Linked DNA regions of Methylobacterium mesophilicum SR1.6/6. The protein of the gene in region 1 binds, or shares a complex with, the protein of each later gene. Links are inferred from orthologs where the notes say so. Each region holds a gene or a part of one and is shown in the gene's direction. Other genes may lie near its edges.

What was found.
Region 2: the proteins of accC (region 1) and accD are in contact, whole or in part, in a solved structure (PDB 8UXZ), measured with the Escherichia coli proteins. The link is inferred for Methylobacterium mesophilicum SR1.6/6 from one-to-one orthologs.

Annotation. Positions count from the first base shown.
Region 1 is NZ_CP043538.1:1,448,391-1,451,688, forward strand. The notes cover bases 52-3,035. They hold accC (acetyl-CoA carboxylase biotin carboxylase subunit), read left to right. Parts: upstream 52-859; coding sequence 860-2,212; downstream 2,213-3,035. Other genes in these bases: MMSR116_RS06745 (DsbA family protein), read left to right, coding at 52-145; accB (acetyl-CoA carboxylase biotin carboxyl carrier protein), read left to right, coding at 297-767; aat (leucyl/phenylalanyl-tRNA--protein transferase), read left to right, coding at 2,292-2,969. Outside these bases: more of MMSR116_RS06745, read left to right, coding at 1-51; MMSR116_RS06765 (DUF2155 domain-containing protein), read right to left, coding at 3,228-3,298. UniProt on the Escherichia coli protein: This protein is a component of the acetyl coenzyme A carboxylase complex; first, biotin carboxylase catalyzes the carboxylation of the carrier protein and then the transcarboxylase transfers the carboxyl group to form malonyl-CoA.
Region 2 is NZ_CP043538.1:2,534,538-2,537,655, reverse strand. The notes cover bases 315-3,118. They hold accD (acetyl-CoA carboxylase, carboxyltransferase subunit beta), read left to right. Parts: upstream 315-1,170; coding sequence 1,171-2,067; downstream 2,068-3,118. Other genes in these bases: MMSR116_RS12050 (bifunctional folylpolyglutamate synthase/dihydrofolate synthase), read left to right, coding at 2,076-3,118; trpA (tryptophan synthase subunit alpha), read left to right, coding at 315-1,085. Outside these bases: MMSR116_RS12065 (HAD-IA family hydrolase), read right to left, coding at 1-51; more of trpA, read left to right, coding at 246-314.

The DNA of each region.
Region 1 (3,298 bases):
GAATCGCGGCCTCGGCGACCGACTGGGCCTGTCGGGCACGCCCGCCTTCATCATCGGCGACGAGGTGATCCCCGGCGCCGTGGGCGTCGAGCCGATGCGCAAGACCATCGCCGACGTGCGCCAGTGCGGCCACGCGTCCTGCTGAGCGTCTCCGTCGAGCCGCCCCGTCACGGAAGGTGCTCCGCGCGGCCTTGTCGCGCCGGGCCGCCTTCGTCTAAGAGCCGCCAGCCGCAGGGCCGCGGTTTAGCGCCGACCCGGATGGTCGGGCCGATGCGCCGCGATACGAAGTAGGCCGGATGCCAAAGAACGACGCCATCGATCCCGAGCTCGTGCGCGAGCTTGCCAACCTCGTCACCGAGACCGGCCTGTCCGAGATCGAGGTCGAGAAGGGCGACCTGCGCATCCGCGTCGCGCGGCGGCTCGAGCCCGTGAGCGTCCAGGTGGCGGCGCCGGTGGCCGCGATGGCCGCGCCCGCGCCGGCGGCCCCCGCCGCTCCCTCCGCGCTCGCTCCCGCCGAACCGGTGCGGTCCCAGCCGGGAAGCGTCCCGTCGCCGATGGTCGGCACCGCCTATCTCCGGCCCTCGCCCGACGCCAAGACCTTCGTGGATATCGGTTCGAAGGTGGAGGTCGGCGAGAAGCTGCTGCTCATCGAGGCGATGAAGACCTTCAACGAGATCGTGGCGCCCCGCGCCGGCACCGTGACCGCCATCTTCGTGGAGGACGGCCAGCCGGTCGAGTTCGGCGAGGCTCTGCTCGTCATCAGCTAGAGCGCTTGAGCTCTGTCCTGGAAAACGCCGCCCAACGAGAGGATAGTGCATCCTGAGCGGTCCGGGATCGCCAGGACGCCCTAACGGATCCCATGTTCGACAAGATCCTGATCGCGAATCGCGGCGAGATCGCCCTGCGCATCCTGCGGGCGGCGAAGGAGCTCGGGATCGCCACCGTGGCGGTCCACTCCACCGCCGACGCGGACGCCATGCATGTGCGGCTCGCCGACGAGAGCGTCTGCATCGGCCCGCCCTCCGCCCGCGAGAGTTACCTCAACATCCCGTCGATCATCGCGGCCTGCGAGATCACCGGCGCGGATGCGGTCCATCCCGGCTACGGCTTCCTCTCGGAGAATGCCCGGTTCGCCGAGGTACTGGCCCATCACCAGATCGGCTTCATCGGTCCCAAGGCGCAGCACATCCGCACCATGGGCGACAAGATCGAGGCCAAGCGCACGGCGCTGAAGCTCGGCATCCCCTGCGTCCCCGGCTCCGAGGGCGGCGTCGAGGATGCCGACACCGCCAAGCGGGTGGCCGCCGAGATCGGCTACCCGGTGCTGGTCAAGGCCGCGGCGGGCGGCGGCGGGCGCGGCATGAAGGTGGCGCGCACCGAGGCCGACCTGGAGCAGGCCATCGGCATGGCCCGCTCCGAGGCCAAGGCCGCCTTCGGCGACGACGCGGTCTATCTCGAGAAGTACCTGGAGAAGCCCCGTCACATCGAGGTGCAGGTTCTCGGCGACGGGCGCGGCGGCGCGGTCCACCTCGCCGAGCGCGACTGCTCGCTCCAGCGCCGCCACCAGAAGGTCTGGGAGGAAGGCGGCTCGCCGGCGCTCAACGAATCGATGCGCGCCGAGATCGGCGGCATCTGCGCCAACGCCATGAAGGAACTCGGCTATCTCGGCGCCGGCACGGTCGAGTTCCTGTACGAGGACGGGCGGTTCTACTTCATCGAGATGAACACCCGCATCCAGGTCGAGCACCCGGTGACCGAGATGATCACCGGCATCGACCTCGTGATCGAGCAGATCCAGGTCGCCGCCGGCGTCTCGCTCTCGGTCAGCCAGTCCGACATCAAGGTCGAGGGCCACGCCATCGAGTGCCGGATCAACGCCGAGCACCCGGAGACCTTCCGTCCGTCGCCGGGCGAGATCACCCATTACCACACGCCGGGCGGTCTCGGCGTCCGCGTCGATTCGGCGGCGTTCCAGGGCTATCGGATCCCGCCGAACTACGATTCGCTGATCGGCAAGCTCATCGTCCACGGCCGCACCCGCAACGAGTGTCTGATGCGCCTGCGCCGGGCGCTCGACGAGTTCGTCATCGACGGGATCGACACGACGCTGCCGCTGTTCCGGACCCTGGTCCGCAATCCGGACGTGCAGAATGGCCTTTACGACATCCACTGGCTGGAGCATTTCCTGGATGCCGGCGGCATGAAGGCCTGACGGGTTCGGGCGGGTCTGCGGCGACCGCGCCGCCCCGCGGGATCTGGTCTTCGCGCCGCCCGCGCGCGACACTGAGGCCATGCACGATCCCAGCCGCGTGGACATCACCCCCGAGATCCTGCTCAAGGCCTACGCGGCGGGCATCTTCCCGATGGCCGAGGATGCCGACGACCCGACCCTCTACTGGGTCGAGCCCAAGGCGCGCGGCGTGTTGCCCCTCGACGACTTCCGGGTCCCCCGTCGTCTCGCCCGGACGGTGCGCTCCGACCAGTTCGAGGTCCGCTCCGACACGGATTTCGATGGCGTGATCGACGGCTGCGCCGCCCCCCGCCGGGACAGCGAGCGCACCTGGATCAACGGGCGTATCCGCGAACTCTACGGCGCGCTCTACGATATCGGCCACGTCCACACGGTGGAGGTCTACGCGGGCGGGCGGCTCGTCGGCGGCCTGTACGGGGTCTCGCTGGGGGCGGCCTTCTTCGGCGAGAGCATGTTCCACGAGGTCCGCGACGCCTCCAAGGTCGCCCTGGTCCACCTGATGGGACGCCTGCGCGCCGGGCGCTACCGGCTCGCCGACACGCAGTTCGTGACCGAGCACCTCACGCAGTTCGGGGCCGAGGAGCTGCCGCGCCACGTCTACAAGCGGCGCCTCGCCGAGGCGCTCGACCAGGGCGCCGACTGGCACGTCTGGCCAAGCGACGGTTCGGTGCGGGGCGCGCGGGTGCTGGAGGCGCTGGGAAGCGGCGACGGGGCTTAGGCTTCGGCGGCGCGCCGCAGGCGGACGCGTGATACCGTTTCCGGTCGATCCGATCGGTTGCGCCGTCTTTGCGCGCGCAGCGAAGCACTCCAGCTGCGCCACGCTTGGTAGCGCGCGAATCCCTGGTTCGCTTCGCTGCGCTCGCGACGACCGAGTGGGCTGAAACGACCGGAGCGTTCGACCGGAAACGGCCGGTGGTGCCGCATCTCACCGGCGGAGGCGGCCGTCCCGATCGACCGGAGCCGAAATGGCCGCGCCCTAGCGGAACAGCGCGTCGAACAGGTTCTGCGGCTGCGGCGGAGGCGGCGGGGCCGGCGCCGGGCCCTCGT
Region 2 (3,118 bases), 1.1 Mb from region 1 along the record:
GTCGAACAGGAGCGCGGCGAAGCGGCGGGCGGGAAAGGCATCCTCGGTCATGGCCGAGCGCTACGCGGGGGACGCTCGGCGGGCAACGGGCCCGCGCGCATGGCCGGACCCCGCATCCGGCCGCGGCCCGATCCGCGATGCCGGCCGATGCCGGAGGCGCCCGCTTCACGGGCCCGCGCCTTTGGTGTAGCGCGGAGGGCAATCCCGGGCCCCCGCGCCCTGACACTGCGAAATACCCCAGACCCATGCCGAGCCGCATCGACGCCACCTTCGCCCGCGCCCGCGCGGAGAACCGGGCCGTCCTCGTCACCTACGTGATGGCGGGCGACCCCGACCCCGAGACCTCCCTGGAGGTGCTGAAGGCCCTTCCGGGGGCCGGCGCCGACATCCTGGAATTCGGCCTGCCCTTCACCGACCCGATGGCGGACGGCCCGGCGATCCAGGCGGCGGGCCTGCGGGCGCTGAAGGCCAGGCAGACCGTGCCCGGCACCCTCGATCTCGTGCGCCGCTTCCGCGCGGAGAACGGCTCCACGCCGATCGTGCTGATGGGCTACTACAACCCGATCCACACCTACGGCGTCGACCGGTTCCTGGAGGACGCGGTGGCTGCCGGCGTCGACGGGCTGATCGTGGTCGACCTGCCGCCCGAGGAGGATGCCGAGCTGTGCCTGCCGGCGCTGGGCAAGGGCCTCGCCTTCATCCGGCTCGCCACCCCCACCACCGACGAGAAGCGGCTGCCGGCCGTGCTCGCGAATACGGCAGGCTTCGTCTACTACGTGTCGATCACCGGCGTGACCGGAACGGCGACGCCCGATTTCGGCAAGGTCTCGGAGGCGGTGGCGCGGATCCGGCGGCACACCGAGCTTCCGGTGGTGGTCGGCTTCGGCGTGAAGACCGGCGCCCACGCGGCGGCCATCGCCCGGGGCGCGGACGGGGTCGTGGTCGGCTCGGCGCTGGTGGACACGCTCGTGCGTTCACTCGATGCCGACGGCCGGGCCCAGCCCGGCAGCGTCCCGGCAGTCGTGCAACTCGTGCGCGAACTGGCCGAGGGGGTGCGCTCGGCGCGGGTCGGGCAGGCCGCCTGATCGGCGATCCCTGGCGGTCGCCCCTGGCGGCGGAGCGCCGCCATCCTGATATTGGCGCGGGCTTGAAGCGGACGGACGCGAGGCGATGGTCGAACCGATGAACTGGATCTCGGAGGTTGTGCGCCCCCGGATCAAGACCCTGTTCAAGCGCGAGACGCCGGAGAACCTCTGGGTCAAGTGCCCCGATACCGGTCAGATGGTGTTCCACAAGGAGGTGGAGGCCAATCACTGGGTCATCCCCGGCTCCGAGCACCATCTGAAGATGGGCGCCCAGGCGCGCCTGAAGATGATGTTCGACGAGGGCACGTGGATCGACGTCGCGCTGCCCGAGGTCGCTCCGGACCCGCTGAAGTTCCGCGACGAGAAGCGCTACGCCGACCGCCTCAAGGAAGCGCGCGCCAAGACCGGCTTGCAGGACGCATTCAAGATCGGCTTCGGCCGGGTCGGCGGGCTGCCGATGGTGCTGGCCGCGCAGGAATTCGGCTTCATGGCCGGTTCGCTCGGCATGGCGGCGGGCGAGGCCTTCGTGCGCGGCGCCGAGACGGCCCTGGAGAAGCGCACGCCCTACGTGCTGTTCGCGGCCTCGGGCGGCGCCCGGATGCAGGAGGGCATCCTGTCGCTGATGCAGATGCCGCGCACGACCGTGGCGGTGCGCCGCCTCAACGCGGCCCGGCTGCCCTACATCGTCGTGCTGACGAACCCGACCACCGGCGGCGTCACCGCCTCCTACGCGATGCTGGGCGACGTCCACCTCGCCGAGCCCGGGGCCCTGATCTGCTTCGCCGGTCCCCGGGTGATCGAGCAGACCATCCGGGAGAAGCTGCCGGACGGCTTCCAGCGGGCGGAGTACCTGCGCGAGCACGGCATGGTCGACCAAGTCGTCCATCGCCACCAGCTCAAGGAGACGATCACGCGCCTCTGCAAGCTCCTCACCAACGCCGCCGAGGCGAGCGCCCCGCTCACCGCCTCCGAGGCGGCGTAAGCCGCGCGATGGCCTCGTCCGACGCCCTGATGGCGCGATTCCTCGCGCTGCATCCCCGCACCATCGACCTGTCGCTGGGTCGGATCGAGCGGCTCCTCGCGCGCCTCAACAATCCTGAGCGGCGCCTGCCGCCGGTGATCCATGTCGCCGGCACCAACGGCAAGGGCTCGACCATCGCGTTCATGCGGGCGATCCTCGAAGCGGGAGGGCTCGCGGCGCACGTCTACACGTCGCCCCACCTCGTCCGATTCCATGAGCGGATCCGGATCGGCGGGATCGGCGGCGGCCATTTCGTCGACGAGGACCGGCTGGCCGACGCGTTCTCGCGCTGCGAGACGGCCAACGACGGCCAGCCGATCACGATGTTCGAGATCACCACGGCGGCGGCCCTGCTGCTGTTCTCGGAGAGCCCGGCCGACGTGCTGCTGCTCGAAGTCGGCCTCGGCGGCCGGCTCGACGCCACCAACGTGATCGCGCAGCCCGCCTGCTCGGTGGTGACGCCGATCGGGCGCGACCACGCCGAGTATCTCGGCGACACGGTCGAATCGGTGGCGACCGAGAAGGCCGGCATCTTCAAGCGCGGCTGTCCCGCCGTGATCGCCGCCCAGGACTACGCCGAGGCCGACGCCGTGCTGTGCCGGCGCGCCGAGGCGGTCGGGGCCGGTCCGATCCTGGTGGGCAACCAGGATTTCTCCGTCTACGAGGAGCGCGGCCGGCTCGTCTACCAGGACGAGACCGATCTCTTCGACCTGCCGCGTCCCAAGCTGGCGGGCCGCCACCAGCTGGTCAATGCCGGGACGGCGATCACCGCGCTGCGCGCCGCGGGCTTCGGCGACATCGGCACGACGGCCCTGGAGAAGGGTCTCACGGAGGTCGATTGGCCGGGACGGCTGCAGCGCCTGGGCCGTGGGCGCCTCGCCGCGCAGATCGATCCCGGCGCCGAGCTGTGGCTCGACGGCGGCCATAACATCGACGGGGGCCGGATCCTGGCCGCCGCGATGGCGGATCTCGGCGAGAAGAGCGACGTGCCGCTGGTTCTGATCGTCGGCCT